DNA from 2 places in the Variovorax sp. V35 genome. Region 1 is predicted to be linked to the other one. Evidence: predicted binding sites of a transcription regulator. Region 1 holds the regulator's gene; the other holds the start of a gene.

Evidence for each region. The regulator NrdR, encoded in region 1, represses ribonucleotide reductase genes. The targets are predictions, from matches to a motif close to CACNANATNTNGTG.
Region 2: the regulator NrdR is predicted to act here: its motif matches at 3,146-3,159, upstream of ACAM42_RS04730 (ribonucleoside-diphosphate reductase subunit alpha).

What each region holds. Positions count from the first base shown of each region.
Region 1 is NZ_AP028666.1:3,424,996-3,434,586, forward strand. Features, by position in the region: gene ribD (bifunctional diaminohydroxyphosphoribosylaminopyrimidine deaminase/5-amino-6-(5-phosphoribosylamino)uracil reductase RibD) at 1-862, opposite strand, end outside; gene nrdR (transcriptional regulator NrdR) at 891-1,334, opposite strand; gene glyA (serine hydroxymethyltransferase) at 1,371-2,615, opposite strand; ZMP/ZTP riboswitch at 2,654-2,780, opposite strand; gene ACAM42_RS15810 (lytic transglycosylase domain-containing protein) at 2,830-3,690, opposite strand; gene ACAM42_RS15815 (DUF748 domain-containing protein) at 4,405-8,226, shown strand; gene ACAM42_RS15820 (hypothetical protein) at 8,237-8,419, shown strand; gene ACAM42_RS15825 (DUF349 domain-containing protein) at 8,416-9,591, shown strand, end outside.
Region 2 is NZ_AP028666.1:1,036,152-1,045,742, forward strand. Features, by position in the region: gene ACAM42_RS04730 (ribonucleoside-diphosphate reductase subunit alpha) at 151-3,063, opposite strand; gene ampD (1,6-anhydro-N-acetylmuramyl-L-alanine amidase AmpD) at 3,413-4,030, opposite strand; gene ACAM42_RS04740 (sigma-54-dependent transcriptional regulator) at 4,017-5,567, opposite strand; gene ACAM42_RS04745 (nitrogen regulation protein NR(II)) at 5,573-7,270, opposite strand; gene ACAM42_RS04750 (PP0621 family protein) at 7,267-7,524, opposite strand; gene ACAM42_RS04755 (inner membrane protein YpjD) at 7,521-8,333, opposite strand; gene ffh (signal recognition particle protein) at 8,495-9,591, shown strand, end outside.

The DNA of each region.
Region 1 (9,591 bases):
CCTGGAGCATCGCGGGCAGGTCGACCTTGCCGTGCAGGTTGGGCAGGCAGGTGATGGTGGCGCCGCGGGCTTCGAGCGCGGCCGCCTTTTCTTCGTTGTGCCGGCTGGCGGCGTAGATCCAGACGGCGCGGCCAGCTATGAAAATGTGAGCGTCGGGCGAGGTCTGGAGGTGGCTGTCGACCACCACGAGGTGGGGCTGGCGCGGCGTGTCGACCAGGCGCACGTCCAGGCGCGGGTTGTCTTCGAGCAGTGTGCCGACACCGGTCAGCACGGCGCCGGTCCGGGCCCGCCAAGCGTGGCCATCGGCGCGCGCGGCTTCGCCGGTGATCCACTGGCTCACGCCGTTGTGCAGGCCGGTGCGGCCGTCGATCGAGGCGGCGATCTTCATTCGAACCCAGGGCTGCTGGCGGATCATGCGGCTGAAGAAGCCGATGTTGAGTTCGCGTGATTCGTCGGCGCCCGGGCCGACCTCGACCTCGACGCCCACCGCGCGCAGGCGCTCGAAGCCTTGTCCCGCCACGAGCGGGTTCGGGTCGGCGAGCGAGGCCACGACGCGGCGCACGCCGGCGGCGATCAGTGCGTCGCAGCAGGGGCCGGTGCGGCCGTGGTGCGAGCAGGGTTCGAGCGTGACGTAGGCGGTGGCGCCCGCAGTCGAATGGCCTTGGGCCTGCGCGTCGCGCAGCGCCATCACTTCGGCATGCGGGCCGCCGGCTTGTTGGGTGTGGCCCTGGCCGATCACGCGGCCGTCGGCGTCACACAGCACGCAGCCGACGCGCGGGTTCGGGTCGGTCAGGCGGATCGCGGAGGCGGCGAGCCGCAGAGCGGTCGCGATGTGGGAGGCGTCGTGTCGGGAAGAGGACATGCCGGGTTCGTTCACGCCTTCTCGGGGGTCAGATGTCGCGCAGCAACTGCCGGAACTCGTCCACGTCCTCGAAGCTTCGGTACACCGAGGCAAAGCGCACGTAGGCGACCTTGTCGAGTTTCTTGAGTTCGCGCATCACGAGTTCGCCGACCTTCGTCGAATCGATTTCGCGCAGGCCGCTGGCCAGCAGCTTCTGTTCGATGCGCAGCAGGGCATTGTCGATCTGCTCGATGCTCACGGGCCGCTTGCGCAGCGCCAGCATCATCGAGGCGCGCACCTTGGTCGAGTCGAAGTCGGCGCGGCTGCCATCCTTCTTGACCACGACGGGGAAGTTGACGTCGGGGCGCTCATACGTGGTGAAGCGCTTGTCGCAGGCGCTGCACTGGCGGCGCCTGCGGACGAAGTCGGCGTCTTCCGAAACGCGGGTCTCGACGACCTGCGTTTCGAGATGACCGCAAAAAGGGCATTTCATGCGGCCAGTGCTTCTCTTCTTCTGGGGATTACGAAATCAACGGTAGACAGGGAAGCGGCTCGTCAAGGCGTGGACCTTGGCGCGCACCGCGTCGATGTTCGCCGCGTCGCGCGGGTTCTCGAGCACGTCGGCCACCAGGTTCGCCGTGATGCGGGCCTCTTCGTCCTTGAAGCCGCGCGTGGTCATGGCGGGGGTGCCGATGCGCACGCCGCTGGTGACCATCGGCTTTTCCGGGTCGTTGGGGATCGCGTTCTTGTTGATCGTCATGTGGGCGGCGCCCAGCACGGCTTCGGCTTCCTTGCCGGTGATGCCCTTGGAACGCAGGTCGACCAGCATGACGTGGCTTTCGGTGCGTCCGCTCACGATGCGCAGGCCGCGCGCGGTGAGGGTGTCGGCCACGATCTGGGCGTTCTTGACCACCTGTTGCTGGTAGGCCTTGAACTCGGGCGTCAGGGCTTCCTTGAACGCGACGGCTTTGGCGGCGATCACGTGCATCAGCGGGCCGCCTTGCAGGCCGGGGAAGATGGCGCTGTTGATCGCCTTCTCGTGCTGCGACTTCATCAGGATGATGCCGCCGCGCGGGCCGCGCAGGCTCTTGTGCGTGGTCGAGGTGACGATGTCGGCGTGCGGCACCGGGTTGGGGTACACGCCCGCGGCAACGAGGCCGGCGTAGTGGGCGATGTCGACCATGAAGATCGCGCCGACGTCCTTGGCGACCTTGGCGAAACGCTCGAAGTCGATGTGCAGCGAGTAGGCCGAGGCGCCCGCGATGATCAGCTTGGGCATGTGCTCGTGCGCCTTGCGTTCCATCGCGTCGTAATCGATGGCTTCGTTGGCGTCCAGGCCGTAGCTCACCACGTTGAACCACTTGCCGCTCATGTTGAGAGGCATGCCGTGGGTCAGGTGACCGCCTTCGGCCAGGCTCATGCCCATGATGGTGTCGCCGGGCTTCAGGAAGGCGAGCATCACGGCTTCGTTGGCCGAGGCGCCGCAGTGCGGCTGCACGTTCGCGGCGTCGGCGCCGAAGATCTGCTTGACGCGGTCGATGGCCAGCTGCTCGGCCACGTCGACGTGCTCGCAGCCGCCGTAGTAGCGCTTGCCCGGGTAGCCTTCGGCGTACTTATTAGTGAGCTGCGAGCCCTGGGCGGCCATGACGGCCGGCGAGGCGTAGTTCTCGCTGGCGATCAGCTCGATGTGATGTTCCTGGCGCGCGTTTTCGGCTTGAATGGCGGCCCAGATTTCGGGATCGGTCTGTTCGACCAGGATATTGCGTTGGTACATGGCAGTCCTTTGAAGACGAGGTCCTTGTTCAACCAAACAAGGGCTGCCCAGGCGAACGGCTGAACGCCTGTTGTGGTCAGGCGGCACGCTTCCCAGTGGTATTCCACGTCAGCGCGTGGCACCTTTTTCAGGGTGCTGCGCCTATCGCCAGTCGCGTACAGGCCGAGTGTAGCGCAGGCCCGCACGCATCCGGGCCGGGAGGGCCGGCAAGGCCTCAGGAAACTGCGGAGAGCAGGGCGACCTTGGCCGGCTCGCTGCCGGTGGCGGGCTCTTCACCCGCGGGCTTGGCCGGTGCCACGACCGGGATCGGCTGTGCGCGCGCCGTGGTCGGCGGCGGCACGACCATCGTCGACGGCGCACGGCCGGCGGCGACCTGGCGCAGGCGCTCGTGCTCGGCCAGCACCTTGGCGGCATAGCCGCCGTCGTCGTCGAGGTTGGCGGCGCCCACGTAGTAGCGCAGGCCGCCTTCGAGCGAGCCGGCGCGGGCGATGCATTCCTGCAGCACCTTCACGCCGACGCGCATGTTGGTCACGGGGTCGAAGGCGGTGAGCGTGCCGCCCGCGCTTTCGTACTTGTCGCCGTGCACGCGGGTCATGACCTGCATCAGGCCCTGGGCGCCGACGTGGCTTTGCGCGAACGGGTTGAAGCTGGACTCGATGGCCATGATGGCCAGGATCAGCGTCGGGTCGAGCTTGGTGCGCTTGCCGATCTGGTAGGCCTCGGAGACCAGCACGCTCAGCGGCTCGGCCGCAACGCGGTACTTCTTGCTGAGCCAGTAGGCCACCGCCGCCTGCTGCTTGGGCAGCTCGTCGGGGCTCGCGGCCGTGGTGCGCTCGATGGCGGTCGGCTCCAGGTCCGTGGGTTCGGGCGCGGGCTTGCGCGACTGCAGCCAGCCCATCAGTTGTTCCTCGCCGGTCTTGCGCAGGTCGGGGCGCGCCACGAGGGCGAGGGCCGCGAACACGATGGCCAGGCCGACCAGCGCAAACCCGTTGTGGGTGATTTCAAAAAAGCCGTCTGCCACATCGGACACGAAGGTCCGTAGCCCGCGGGCTGTGGCATCAAACGCCTTGCTCATCGCTTTTTTCCTTTCTGTGCGGCACCTGGCATGCAGCGCCTGAAAGGGCGGTGGATGAAGGCAGCGGCGCTTGGATTGGTATGTACGAATCAGGCTCCGCGCATGGAGGGGGTGTGGGGTAGGGAGCGCGGCGGCCTGATCACGCCGGTGGAATTCGGCAGCGGATTCAGGGAGGCCCTGCTGCGTCCGGCAGCAAGGGCAGGCGGGATTCTATCGTGGCTAAATACACGGTCAAGCATAAGGATTTGGTTTCATATGTTAATAAGTGCTTGAAGAATCCCCCCGTCCGAGGGGCTGCCAAGGGGGAGCGGGCCTACGGGAAATCCCTTGGAAAAAGGGATTTGCAAAGGAAGGGTGAGACGCCTAATCTGGACGGGCCTGAGGTTTCAGGCGTTTTTCCGAAGTCAGGCAGTCCGAGGTGCAAGTCAAGGACTCGAACGATGGAGGACTCCACGGCGGCAATCTCTTGCTGCCAGCACGGCGGGAACCATTACTTCCGGTCGCGCGAATCGATGGCATGGGTTTTGAGCCCGCCATCAAGCCCGGTGACAAGACACTTCGTCGACTCACCGGGCTTTCTTGTTTGTGGGGCTCACACTTTCGGCCTACCGATCCTGTCGAGGGGCGCGTGGGCATCGCAATGCCTCGCCAAAAGGGAACGCATTCACGTTTCCGCAGACTTTGTTGGCATCTGTTTGCGGCACACTTCTGCGGATGGATGCTGCTTCGATCAAACAGAACAAATGGGTGCGGCGTGGGGTTGTCGCGTTGCTGGTGTTGTTGGCCCTGTGGGTCATCGCGTGGCTGGCGGTGCCGCCGATCGCCAAGAGTCAGCTCCAGAAGATCGCGAGCGAAAAGCTGGGCCGGCAGGTCACCGTCGGCAAGATCGACTTCAAGCCCTGGACGCTCGAGCTCGCACTGAATGACCTGCGCATTGCCACCGCCGACGGCAAGCAGCCGCAGGTGGCCATCAAGCGCATCTATGCCGACGCCGAACTGCAATCGCTGTTCCGCCTTGCACCGGTGATCGACGCGGTGACGGTCGAGGCGCCCGCAGTGCTGCTCACGCACCTGGCCGACGGCAAGTACGACATCGACGACATCCTGGCCAAGCTGGCCTCGGGCCCGCCGCCCGATCCGAAGGCCGAGCCCGCGCGCTTCGCGATCTACAACATCTCGATCAAGGACGGCGCGGTCGACTTCGACGACCAGACCGTCAAGCGCCGGCACGAGCTGCGCGGCTTCATGCTGAACGTGCCGTTCCTGAGCAACCTCGCCTCCAAGCGCGAGATCAAGACCGAGCCCAAGCTGGCTTTTGCGCTCAACGGCAGCCAGTTCGACTCGGCCGCCTTCACGACCCCGTTCGCGCAAAGCCGCAAGACCGACGCCCACGTGCAGTTCAAGGGGCTCGACCTCGTGCCCTACTTGGGCTACATCCCCGGCGGCCTGCCGGTGAAGCTGCAGGCCGGCAGCCTGGATGCCGACCTGAAGATCGATTTCCAGCAGACCAACACCATCGGCCTGAAGATCACGGGCACGGTCGAGGCCCATGGCGCCAAGCTGGGCGACGCGCGTGGTCGCGACCTGCTGGGCTTCGACTCGCTCAAGCTGGCGCTGGCCGACGTGCGACCGCTGGAGTCGGTGTTTCACCTGAGCGAGGTCGCGCTGGCCAAGCCGCAGCTGGTGGTGGCGCGCGACGCCGCCGGCCAGCTCAACCTGATGGCCACCGACCCCGCGACCGGCGCGGCCGAAAAGGCGGCGCCGCTGCCCGCGCCCGCCGCCAGCGCGGCGGACGGCAAGCCGGCCGTCGAGAAGCCCAAGCTCAAGGTGCAGGTCGACAAGATCGCGCTCGACGGCGGCCGTGTCGGCTGGCGCGACGAAACCGTCAAGCCCGCCGCAGCCATCGACCTCACCGACCTCGGCATCAACCTCACGGCCGTCACCTGGCCCATGGAAAAGCCTGCGCAGTTCGACGGCAGCACCGCCGTCGCGGGTGCCACGCTGAAGTTCAAGGGCAATGCCACCGACAAGGTCGCTGACGTGCAGACCGAGGTCGAGGCGCTGCCGCTGTCGCTGGCCGCGCCGTACCTGGCGCAGAGCCTGGAGCCCACGCTCGACGGCAAGCTCAGCGGCCAGATCGACGTGTCCTGGGCCCAGCCCGAGCTGAAGTTCAAGGCGCGCCGCCTGGCCGCCGACGGCCTGGCGCTGACCCAGGCCAAGACCGCGCTGGCCAGCGTCGGCCGCTTCGAGCTGGTCGACGCCGAGGTCGACATGACGAAGCACACCTTGAACATCGCGTCATTCACCGCGACCAACCCCAAGGTGAGCGTCGAGCGCGACAACGAGAAGCGCTGGATGTTCGAGCGCTGGCTGAAGACCCCGGCCGGCGGCGCCAAGGTGGCGGCGCCCAAGCCGGCCGACGCCGGCGCGGCGCGCCCCAATAGCGCCAACACCAAGCCCTGGGCGCTGACGCTGGGCACGCTGGCGGTCGACAACGGCAGCCTGTCCTATGCGGACAAGGCCGGCTCGGCGCCGGTGGCGATCGAGGTCACGGCCTTCAAGCTGCTGGCCCAGAAGATCGCACCCGACACCAACACCGTCTCGCCGCTGCAGGTGTCGGGCCGCATCGGCGCCGGCCGCCGCGCGGACCCGGGGCGCTTCGACTACAAGGGCAACATCGTGCTCAAGCCGCTGGCGGCCGAGGGGCGGCTCGAGGTGGCGTCATTCCCGGCGCATGCCTTCAAGGCCTATTACGCCGACGCGCTCAATGTGGACATCCGCCGCGCCTTCGCGAACTACCGCGGCACGGTGCGCTACGCGAGCGCGCCGGCCGGCATGAGCCTGAAGCTGGCCGGCGACACCGCGCTGGACGACTTCCGCGCCAACAGCGTCTCGCTGACCCAGTCGCCGGGCTTCGACCGCAACAACAGCCAGCTGCTGAGCTGGAAGACCCTGAGCCTGCGCGGCCTGCAGGTCAGCCTCGCACCCAACGCGGCCCCGACGGTGGACGTGCGCGAAACCACGCTGACCGACTTCTTCGCCCGCGTGATCGTCGACCCCACCGGCCGCCTGAACCTGCTGAGCCTGACCAAGAAGGGCGAGGAAGCCTCGAAGGCCGCCGCGGCCGCCGCCACCGAAGCCAGCACCAGGAAGGGCCCGGGCGGCACGACCACCACGACCCGCGCGCCGGCCGCCTCGGCGCCGCAGCGGGCTTCGGGCGGTGCGCCGGTGTCGGCCGAAGCCATGGTCGGCGGGGCGCCCGAGCCTGCGCCGGCCGCCTCCGCACCGGCCGTGGCTGCCGCGCCTGCGGCCGACAGCGGCCCGGCACCGGTCATCAACTTCGGTCCGATGAGCCTGGTCAACGGCAAGATCGACTTCACCGACCTGTTCGTGAAGCCCAACTACTCGGCCGACCTGAGCGAGCTGACGGGCAAGCTCAGTTCCTTCTCGTCGAACCCGCCGAACGGGCAGGGCGGCCGCCCGGCGCTGGCCGACCTCGAGCTGCGCGGCAAGGCGCAGCAGACCGCGGCGCTGGAAATCACCGGCAAGCTCAACCCGCTGGCCAAGCCGCTCGAACTCGACATCACGGCCAAGATGCGCGACCTCGACCTCGCGCCACTGTCGCCGTACTCGGTGCGCTACGCGGGCCACGGCATCGAGCGCGGCAAGATGAGCATGGACGTCAACTACAAGATCGCGCCCGACGGCCAGCTCACCGCCACCAACAAGCTGGTGCTCAACCAGCTGAAGTTCGGCGACGAGGTGGCCGGTGCGCCCAACAGCCTGCCCGTGCGCCTGGCCGTGACGCTGCTGGCCGATCGCAACGGCGTGATCGACGTCGACCTGCCGCTGCGCGGCTCGCTCAACGACCCGCAGTTCAGCATCGGCCCGCTGATCTTCAAGGCCGTGGTCAACCTGATCGTCAAGGCTGTGACCGCGCCGTTCAGCCTGCTGACCGGTGGGCTCGGCGGTGGCGGCAGCGGCGATTCGAGCGCCATCACCTTCGAGCCCGGCAGTTCCACGCTCAGCAGCGGCGCCAAGGAAAGCCTGGACAAGGTCGTGAAGGCCCTGACCGAGCGGCCGACGCTGCAGATGACGGTGGTGGGTACTTCCAGCCTCGAGAAGGAGCGCGACGCCTACCAGCGTCAGCGTCTGCGCCAGCTGACCCAAGCCGAGAAGCGCCGCGTCGCGGTGCGCGGCGGACAGACCGGCACCGAGGTGGCGGCGGTGACCGATGCCGAGTACCCGGAGCTGCTCACGGCCGTCTACAAGCGCTCCGACATCACCAAGCCGCGCAACATGGTCGGCCTGGCCAAGGACCTGCCGGTGAAGGAAATGGAAAACCTGCTGCTGGCCAGCGTGCCGGTCGACGAGGAATCGATGCGCCAACTCGCCGTCGAGCGCGGCGCCGTGGTGCGCGACTACCTGCTGGCGCAGAAGCTGCCGAGCGAGCGCCTGTTCCTGGGGGCCGTGCGCACCACGGCCAGCGGCAGCGACTGGAAGCCCGGCGCCGAGCTGAGCCTGACCATGAAATAGCCGGCGGGGCTTGGCTTTTCGCCTCGCCTTGCCATATATCCTGCGGGCCCTTTTCAGCCCGCTGAACGGTGCGCACCGCAGTTCCGACACGGAATTCGGCGGGCTGTTCGCCAACTGGGTGAAAATGTCGATGTGCGCCGGCCTTTGCCGGCGCCTTCGCTTTCTCTACCAAGACAACGATTTCGCGCAGTGACCTCTACTTCTTCCAAGCCACACGACCTCCAGGCCCTCGACACGCTCACCGGCGGCGCCTTCACCGCGCCGACCTCGGGCGAGCGCGCCGCGCGCATCCGCGACTGGCTCGCGGGCAACCCTTCGTCCGAGCAGATGCAAGAGGTCTTCAAGGAGTTGAGCGGCCGCGACAAGGGCGCCGCGCGCCTGCTGCGCGAAAAGCTCGACGAAATCAAACGCGCCAAGGGCCAGGAAGCCATCGCCGCCGAATGGGCGCAGAAGGCCGAAACGCTGCTGGCGCAGTCCAAGCTCAACATCGCCGACGCACTGGCCTGGCAGCGTGACGCCGCCAAGGCCGGCGCGCCGCTGTCGCGCGAACCGCTGGCCGGGCTGAAGGCCCAGCTGGCCGAGCGCGTCAAGGGCATCGAAGACCTGCAGCACCGTGCGCAGGTCCACCGCGAAGCCGCCGTCCTGCTGGCGCAGCGCTTCGAAGTGCTGTCCACCAAAGGCTGGAAGGACGCCCAGGCCGCCGAGGAATCGCTGCGCGCCGACGTGACCCACTGGCAGCAGCAGGCCGCCGACATCGTGGCCGATGCCAACTGGAACAGCCTCGACGCCAAGTTCGCCCCCCAGCTCGAAGCTTCCAAGTCGCAGCTGCTCGTGGTGTCCGATTCGTTCCACGGCGCGCTGGCGCAGGCCGTGGCCGCAGCGGCCGATGCCGCCGCGCCACTGCCGCCGGTGCCCGTCTGGGCCGACGAACTGCGCGCCGCACGCGGCGAAGTGGTGGCGCCCAAGCCCGCCGCGCCCGCCCGTCCCGCCGCACCCAAGGTCGACCCGGCCGTGCGCGCCGCGGCGCAAGACGCCGTGCAGGCCGCCCTCGCCAAACTCGAACAGGAAACCGCCGAAGGCCACGGCAAGGCCAGCGCCGGCGCTGCCGCCGCGCTGCGCGCCGTGCTCAAGGAGTACGGCAAGCTGGTCGACGCGCCGCTCGAAGCCCGCGTGCATGCCGCACTGGTCGCTGCCGGAGAACTCGAAGGCTGGCAGCGCTGGAGCGCCGACAAGGTCCGCGAAGACCTCGTCGCCAAGGCCGAAGGCCTGCTCAAGCGCCCCGAAGGCCAGGCCCTTGGTGGCCGCAAGATGCAGGAAACCCTGCGCGCCCTGCGCGACCAGTGGAAGCAGGCCGACCAGGGCGGC
Region 2 (9,591 bases), 2.4 Mb from region 1:
GTGCGCCATTTATGGGGTTGTTATGTTGCTCGCATGCATCGCGCGACGTCAGTCAATGCCTTGATTGATTGAACGTCGCGCGCTTTTCACTTGTGCGAGCACCTCGCTGATCGATCGAAGCGTCTGGTGTGTTGACGCTTCACTTGCACATCACTGGCAGGCTTCGCAGGTCGGATCGTCGACACCGCAGAACGCGATGTCGGTGGCGGGCATCGCGCTCATCTGTGCCTTCGCTGCAGCAGCGGCGGCTTCGAGTGCGCTCATGCCCGAGGGTGCGTCGTTGCCCGACGACACCGCGTTGAGACGGCCCGATTGCACCGTCGACTTTTCAGCGTGCGTGGCGCTCTGCGTGCGCAGGTAGTAGGTGGTCTTCAGGCCGCGCAGCCAGGCGAGCTTGTAGGTGTCGTCGAGCTTCTTGCCCGAGGCGCCGGCCATGTAGATGTTCAGCGACTGCGCCTGGTCGATCCACTTCTGGCGACGCGCGGCGGCTTCCACCAGCCACGTCGTCTCGACTTCGAACGCGGTGGCGTACAGCGCCTTCACGTCCTGCGGCACGCGGTCGATAGGACGCAGCGAGCCGTCGAAGTGCTTCAGGTCCATGACCATCACGTCGTCCCACAGGCCCAGGCGCTTCAGGTCGCGCACCAGGTAGTGGTTGATCACGGTGAACTCGCCCGACAGGTTCGACTTGACCGACAGGTTGCCGAAGCAGGGTTCGATCGAGGCGTCCACGCCGATGATGTTCGAGATGGTCGCCGTGGGGGCGATGGCCACGCAGTTCGAATTGCGCATGCCGTCGGCCTTGATCTTGGCGCGCAGCGAATCCCAGTCGAGGGTGGCCGAGCGGTCCACTTCGACGTAGCCGCCGCGGGCCTTCTCGAGCAGGTCGAGCGAGTCGATCGGCAGGATGCCCTTGTCCCACAGCGAGCCCTTGTAGCTGGAGTACTTGCCGCGTTCCTTGGCCAGCTCGGTCGAGGCCCAGTAGGCGTGGTAGCAGATGGCTTCCATCGACTCGTCGGCGAACTGCACGGCTTCCTGCGAGGCGTAGGGAATGCGCAGTTCGTACAGCGCGTCCTGGAAGCCCATCAGGCCCAGGCCGACCGGACGGTGACGCAGGTTCGAGTCGCGCGCCTTCTTCACGGCGTAGTAGTTGATGTCGATCACGTTGTCGAGCATGCGCATCGCGGTCGAGATGGTGCGCTTGAGCTTTTCCTGGTCGACCTTGCCGTCCTTCAGGTGCTGCAGCAGGTTCACGGAACCCAGGTTGCACACGGCGGTTTCGGTGTCGCTGGTGTTCAGCGTGATCTCGGTGCACAGGTTCGACGAGTGCACCACGCCGGCGTGCTGCTGCGGCGAGCGCACGTTGCAGGCGTCCTTGAACGTGATCCAGGGGTGGCCGGTCTCGAACAGCATCGTGAGCATCTTGCGCCACAGGTCCGAGGCCTGGAGGGTGCGCGCAGGCTTGATCTCGCCGCGGGCGGCCTTTTCTTCGTAGGCGACGTAGGCCTTCTCGAAGTCGGCGCCGAACAGGTCGTGCAGGTCAGGCACGTTGGAGGGCGAGAACAGCGTCCAGGTGCCCTTTTCCATCACGCGGCGCATGAACAGGTCGGGGATCCAGTTGGCGGTGTTCATGTCGTGCGTGCGGCGACGGTCGTCGCCGGTGTTCTTGCGCAGCTCCAGGAACTCCTCGATGTCGAGGTGCCAGGTTTCCAGGTACGTGCAGACGGCGCCCTTGCGCTTGCCGCCCTGGTTCACGGCCACGGCCGTGTCGTTCACCACCTTCAGGAACGGCACCACGCCCTGCGATTCGCCATTGGTGCCCTTGATGTGGCTGCCCAGTGCGCGCACGCGGGTCCAGTCGTTGCCCAGGCCGCCGGCGAACTTCGACAGCAGCGCGTTTTCCTTGATCGACTCGTAGATGCCGTCCAGGTCGTCGGGCACGGTGGTCAGGTAGCAGCTCGAGAGCTGCGAGCGCAGCGTGCCGGCGTTGAACAGGGTGGGCGTGCTCGACATGAAGTCGAACGACGACAGCACTTCGTAGAACTCGATGGCGCGGGCTTCGCGGTCGATTTCGTTCAGCGACAGGCCCATGGCCACGCGCATGAAGAACGCCTGCGGCAGCTCGATGCGGGTCTTGCGCACGTGCAGGAAGTAGCGGTCGTACAGGGTCTGCAGGCCCAGGTAGTCGAACTGGTTGTCGCGCTCGGCCTTCAGGGCGGCGCCCAGGCGGGGCAGGTCGTACTGCAGCAGCTTCTCGTCGAGCAGCTCGTTCTCGACGCCCTTCTTGATGAACTGCGGGAAGTAGTCGGCGTAGGCGGTGGCGCGCTCGACAGGCATCACTTCGCGGCCGATGATTTCCTTGAAGATCGTGTGCAGCAGCAGGCGCGCGGTGGCGAAGGTGTAGTCGGGGTCCTTCTCGATCAGCGTGCGGGCGGCCAGGATGGAGGCCTTGTAGACCTCGTCCAGCGGCACGCCGTCGTACAGGTTGCGCATCGTCTCGGCGACGATGGGGGCGGCGGTGATGCTGTCGCCCAGGCCCTGGCAGGCCGATTCGATCAGGCCCTTGAGCTCGTTCAGGTCCAGCGCCACGCGCTCGCCGTTGTCGAGCACGTGCAGTGCCGGTGCGGCGGGCACGTCCTGCTCGCCTTGCTTCGAACGCTCCTGCGTGCGGCGTTCGCGGTACAGCACGTAGGCGCGCGCGATTTCATGGTGGCCGCCGCGCATCAGGCCGAGCTCGACCTGGTCCTGCACGTCTTCGATGTGGAAGGTGCCGCCGCCCGGACGCGAGCGGACCATGGCGCGGATCACGCCTTGCGTCAGCGTGTCGACGGTCTCGCGCACGCTGGCGGAAGCCGCGCCCTGGGTGCCGTGCACCGCCAGGAAGGCCTTCATCATGGCGATGGCGATCTTGTTCGGCTCGAAGGGAACGACGGCGCCGTTGCGGCGGATGATCTGGTAGTGCGCGAGGTTCTGACCGGTGGGCGAGCCCGCAGTGTCTTGTTGCTGCTGCGGCGTCGCGGGGACGGCGCGGGGGGTCGACGGGGTGTTCAGTGCAGTTTGCATTCGCTTCCTCTCGGTTGTGCAATTCTTGTTGGTTGGCAAGGCCTCGCAGGCCTTGCGTCGGCGTTGTTGCCGAACGGGAAGACACTATATCTAGGGTGTCTGTGCCCTACAAGCCACTACAGGTAGTGTTTTCCTATGGATGCAACCCTGACAGGAATTGCGCCGCACTCAGCGCATCGCCAGCGATGCCGCGTGAATACTGGCCCATGGTGGCGCAACCCGCATGGGGCGCGGCTTGCAAGGCGATTTGGGCCTGCAGGCCGCATGGTTGCTACGTCGCGTGCCTGCGCTTGCGAGATTGCTGCGCTGCGAGAGCGGCGCATCGCGGGCCACGGAGCGATTGAAAAAATTAGCGCGCGACCACCTGCTCGGGAAACATCTGTGGATTCCAGCCGAGCTGTTCGCGCAGCAGACGCCAGTCGAAACCGGCGCCGGGGTCCTGCTTGCGGCCGGGCGCGATGTGCTCGTGGCCGGCGATGTGGGCGATGGCGTAGTGCTGCGCGAGCGCGGCGCAGAGGCTGGCCAGCGTCTCGTACTGCGCCTCCTCGAAGCGTTCGCCCTCGAGGCCTTCGAGTTCGATGCCGACGGAGTCGTCGTTGCAGTTGGTGCGTCCGCGCCACGACGACACGCCGGCATGCCAGGCGCGGTCCTCGCAGCTCACGAACTGCCAGAGCTCGCCGTTGCGGCGCACATAGAAGTGCGAGGACACCTCGAGCCCGCGGATCGACTGGAAGTACGGGTGCGCGTCCCAGTCGAGCCGGTTGGTGAAGAGCTGCTGCACCGCGTCGCTGCCGTACTCGCCCGGCGGCAGGCTGATCGAGTGCAGCACGATCAGGTCGGTCTGCGCGCCGACGGGGCGCGGGCCGAAGTTGGGCGAGGGCAGGGCCTTGGCGAAGCGGTACCAGCCGGCGCGCCAGAGTCCGTCGTCACCGGCCGGTGGGGTGGTGAGGTCGTCAGTCGTCGGCATGCGCGGTGGCGCCGTCGTCGCCGTTGGGCGTGGAGATGCCCAGGCGCGCGATGCGGTAGCGGATCTGGCGCAGGCTCATGCCCAGCCGCGCGGCGGCGGCCGTGCGGTTGAAGCCGCTTTCGTGCAGCGCGCGCACGAGGATCTCGCGCTCCTGCTGGTCGAGCCAGGCTTGCAGGTCGGAGGGCAGCGGCGGCGGCGCGGGCTTGGGCTCGACCACCGGCGCGGCGGGCGCAGCCACCGCGACGGCGGTTGGCGCTTCGGCGGATTCGCCGCGCGGCGCGGCCGGCATCGGCGTCATCGCGCCCATCAGGTCGATGTGCAGCTCGTCGCCGTCGTTCAGCGCCACGGCGCGGTGCAGCAGGTTCTCGAGCTCGCGCACGTTGCCGTCGAGCGGGTGCTGGGCCAGGCGCTGCAGCAGCGCGTCGGACAGGCGCGGCACGGGCAGGCCGCCGTCCTGCGCGATGCGCGCGAGCAGCGCGGTGCACAGCGCAGGCAGGTCTTCACGGCGCTCGCGCAGCGCGGGCACGGCGATCTCGATCACGTTGAGCCGGTAGAACAGGTCCTGCCGGAAGCGGCCGGCCAGCACCTCGGCGTGCAGGTCTTTATGGGTGGCGCTCACGATGCGCACGTCGACCGCGTCTTCCTGCGTCGAGCCGATGGCGCGCACGCTGCGTTCCTGGATGGCGCGCAGCAGCTTCGACTGCATGGCCAGCGGCAGGTCGCCGATTTCGTCGAGGAACAGCGTGCCGTCGCGCGCCGCCTGGAAGTAGCCATCGCGGTCCTGCGAGGAGCCGGTGTACGAGCCCTTCTTGGCGCCGAAGAACTCGGCCTCGAGCAGGTTCTCGGGAATCGCGCCGCAGTTCACCGCGACGAAGGGACCTTCGCTGCGCTGGCTGCAGCCGTGCACGGCGCGTGCGACCAGCTCCTTGCCGGTGCCCGACTCGCCGCGCACCAGCACCGGCGCCATGCCGCGCGCCACCTTGGCGATGCGCGACTTCACGAGGCGCATCGGGTCGGAGTCGCCGACCAGCCGGTCGAGCGCGGTGGCGCCGCTGCGCGTCACGGCCAGCGCGTCGGGGCGTTCGCCGCCCTGGCCGGCGGCCTGCGGCGGCGCCTTCTGCGGCACGACCACCGCGGCGCGGTTGGCCTGCACGGCCGACGCCACCACGGCGCGGAACTGCTTCAGGTCGACCGGCTTCGTGAGGTAGTCGAAGGCGCCGGCCTTCAGCGCCTCGACCGCGTTCTCGGCGGAGCCGTAGGCCGTCATGACCACGCAGCGTTCGCTGCGCTGGTCTTTCTGGATGCGGTGGATGATCTCCATGCCTTCGCCGTCGGGCAGCCGCATGTCGGTGATCACGGCGTCGAAGCGGCCGGCTTCCAGGTGCTGCCAGGCTTCGGACACGCTGCCCGCGGCTTCCACCCGGTAGCCTTCGCGCAGCAGCGTGAGTTCGTAGAGCGTGCGCAGGTCGGGTTCGTCGTCGATGACGAGGATCTGCGCGGGGCGCGGGGCGGCGGCGGAAGGCGGGAGGGAGCTCACGGCCGCTATTGTGTCAGCCGGTTTTCGCTCGGTGCGAAGCTGACGAAGAATTCATTGCCCTCGGGCCCGCCCGGCACCAGCGCGCGCCGTTCATAGCCGATGGTGGCGCCGTGGCGCCGGCACAGTTCGCGGCACAGGAACAGGCCCAGGCCGCTGGAGCGGCTCTCGGACGAGAAGAAGGGTTCGAACAGGTGGCGCTGCACCGCCGGCTCCAGCGGCGCGCCGTCGCTCCACACCAGCAGCGCGGGGCGCTGCACGCCGGCACGCTGCAAGGTGGTGATGACCTGGATCGCGCCCTCGCGCTGGCTGGCGTAGCGCGCCGCGTTGTCCAGCAGGTTCACCAGCAGGCGGCGCAGGTGCTCGGCCTCGAAGCGCACCTCGCTGCCCGGCGCCTCGAGCGCCACGCGCACGCCCTTGCGCTGGGTCTGGCGTATCCATTCCTCGGCCAGGATCTGCGCCGCCGGGTCGAGCACCAGCTGTTCGCCCAGCGACAGCACGCGCTGCTGGCGCGCGCGCGAGACATCGAGCACGTCGTCCACGATGCGCGCCAGGCGCTGCGCGTTGTGCTGCACCATGTCGGTCAGCTTGCGGTGCGCGGGGTCGGTCAGGTCTTCGCTGAGCAGCGCGCTGGCCTGTGCGATGGCGGCCAACGGGTTGCGGATTTCATGCGCCACCGCGGCCGACATGCGGCCCATCGCGGCGAGCTTTTCGGTGCGGATGCGGGCTTCGAGCTCGCGCAGGTCCTGCAGGAACATCACGCACAGGCTGTCGGCACGGCGGTCGTCGGTGGGCGTGAGCCGGGTGCGCACGCGCACCTCGCGCGCCGCGCCGCGTGCCTGCGCCACCGGGATCTCTTCGGTCTGCGGCGCGCGCCGCGCGAAGGTCTGGCGCGCCAGCGCGGCCAGCGCATGCCAGGCCGGCTGGGTGTGCAGCGGGAACGGCAGTGGCAGCTGCGCCAGGCCCTGGCCGAGGATCGCGTCGGCCGCCGGGTTGGCTGCGTGCACCAGGCCGTCGGTGTCGATCACCAGCACGCCTTCGCTGAGGGTTTCGATCACCAGGTCGTTGACCTGCGCCTGCATCTGCGCATGGCTGCGGCTGCGCTGCGCCACCGCTTCTTCGCGCGCCAGCCGGCGCGCGAGTTCGTGCGCGAGCAGCGCCACCACGAACAGGCCGGTGCCGGTGAGGGCGGCCTGCACGAAGCGCGCCGAGGCGTCGCCGGGTTGCTGCAGCCAGTGCCAGCCGGCGTCGGCCAGCAGCAGCAGCGTCACGGTGGCCGTGGTGCCCAGGCCCACGAGCAGCGTGCCGAGCACCGCGCTCATCAGCACGGGCAGCGCGAACAGCGGCGTGTAGTTGACGCTGCCGCCCTGCAGCACCTGCAAGGCGCTGAAGATGCCCAGGTCGACCCCGATGGTCAGCAGCCAGAGCGTGGAGAAGCCGCGGATCGGCGGCTCGAAGTGCGCGTAGCGCATCTCCAGCCAGGCCAGCACGAGGTAGCCGCCCGACAGCACGATCGGCAGCGGCTGCACCGCCTGTCCGATGGCGAAGGCCACGCCCTGCAGCAGCACCAGCACCAGCGCCACGAAGCAGCGCGCCGCCATGAAGCCGCGCCACAGCCGCAGCAGCGCCGTGCTGTCGCCGGCGCCCAGGTCGAGCACGTCCCAGTCGGTGGCCGGCTCGCCGCGCGACCGGCGCAATGAACTCATGCGGAGGTGCCGGCCTGGCGGTGCGCGGCGCTGCAGAACACCGCGCCGTCCGGCCCGGGGAGTGCGTCGGCCGCGGGCAGGTGCAGCCCACAGTGGGCACAGCGCACCATCGCCTGCGGCGGGCCGACGGCCGGCGTGCGTTGCTGTGCCTTCTTGGCGCGTTCCTGTTGCGCGTCGCGCATCTCTTCGCGCCGGTTCTTGCGCCAGAGCCAGATCGCGACCCACACCACCGCGAGGACGAGCAGGTACTTCATGCCGGCAGGCGCGTCAGCACGACTTCGAGCACGAAGCGCGAACCCACGTAGGCCAGCAGCAGCAGCGCCGCGCCCGCGTAGAGCACGCGCCGCGCCGTGCGCCCGCGCCAGCCGAAGCGCGCGCGCCCGGTCAGCAGGACCGCGAAGCTGAGCCAGGCGAGCACCGAGAAGATGGTCTTGTGGTCCCACTTCCAGGCGCGGCCGGCGGCGCCGTAGAGCTGTTCGCTGAACAGCAGGCCGGCCAGCAGCGTGGCCGACAGCAGCACGAAGCCCGCCGTGACGAAGCGGAAGGTGAGCCGTTCCAGCGTGAGCAGCGGCACGCCGGCCTGCGCATCGGCGCTGGCGAGGCGGATCTGCTTTTCGGCCCGCGTGATCAGCCAGGCGTGCACCACGGCGGCGCCGAACAGGCCATACGAGGCGATGCCCAGTGCGAGGTGCAGCGGCAGCCAGGGCGAGGCGCTGACATGCAGCGGCGTGCCCGGGAACAGCAGCGCCAGCAGCACCGCCGCCGCGCCCAGCCAGGCCAGCGCGCGGCGTGCCTTCAGTTGCGGATACAGGCGGCTTTCGACCGCGTAGACCGTGAGCACCAGCCACGCCGTGACCGACAGCGCCGGCGCAAAACCGAAGCGAGGGTCGCCGCCGATCAGCCCGTGGCCGAGCACCGCAGCGTGCAGCAGCCATGCGATGCCGAGCGCCCATTGGGTGGTCTGGCGGCTGAGCCGCGCACCGGCGGCAGCGGCAAAACCGTAGGCTGCCGCGGTGGCGATGCCCAGCGCCACGCCGAGTGGGGAGGGGATCGCTAAAATCATCGGTGGAGTGTATAGGCTCGCCCCCCGGCTTCGCGCACGTCGCGTCGCTTCGCCCACCCCCGCCGGGGGCACCCCCCGCGAGAGAGCGGGCCCACATACCGCTTCCAGGTTTTCACGACTTTCCATCGGTCCGCTGCCGCGGACAACAAGGTATTTCCTTCATGGCCACCGCCCTCACCGAAAAGTTCTCCCGCCTCGTCAAGACGATGAGCGGCCAGGCGCGCATCACCGAAAGCAACGTGCAGGACATGCTGCGCGAGGTGCGCATGGCGCTGCTGGAGGCCGACGTGGCGCTGCCCGTGGTGCGTGACTTCGTCGCCCGCGTGAAGGAGAAGGCGCTGGGCCAGGAAGTGCTGGGCTCGCTCAAGCCGGGCCAGGCGCTGGTCGGCATCGTCAACCGCGAGCTCGCCGCCACCATGGGCGAGGGCGTCTCCGACATCAACCTCGCGGCCCAGCCGCCGGCGGTGATCCTCATGGCCGGCCTGCAGGGCGCCGGCAAGACCACCACCACCGCCAAGCTGGCCAAGCACCTGATCGAGAAGCGCAAGAAGAAGGTGCTCACCGTGTCGGGCGACGTGTACCGCCCGGCCGCCATCGAGCAGCTCAAGACCGTGACCAGGCAGGCCGGCGCCGAGTGGTTCCCGAGCACGCCCGACCAGAAGCCGCTGGACATCGCGCGCGCCGCGCTCGACCACGCCAGGCGCCACTACTTCGACGTGCTGCTGGTCGACACGGCCGGCCGCCTGGCGATCGACGAAGTGCTGATGACCGAAATCAAGCAGCTGCACGCCGAGCTCGATCCGGTCGAAACCCTGTTCGTGGTCGATGCCATGCAGGGCCAGGACGCGATCAACACCGCCAAGGCCTTCAAGGAAGCGCTGCCCCTCACCGGCATCATCCTGACCAAGACCGACGGTGATTCGCGCGGCGGTGCGGCGCTGTCGGTGCGCCAGGTCACGGGCGTGCCGATCAAGTTCGCCGGTGTGAGCGAGAAGATCGACGGCCTCGAGGTGTTCGACGCCGAGCGTCATGCGGGCCGCATCCTGGGCATGGGCGACATCGTCGCGCTGGTCGAGCAGGTCACGGCCGGCGTCGACGTGGCGGCGGCGCAGAAGCTGGCCGCCAAGGTCAAGAGCGGCGCGGGCTTCGACCTGAACGACTTCCTCGGCCAGCTGCAGCAGATGAAGCAGATGGGCGGCCTTTCCAGCCTGATGGACAAGCTGCCGCAGCAGATGGCTGCCAAGGCCACCGAGGCCGA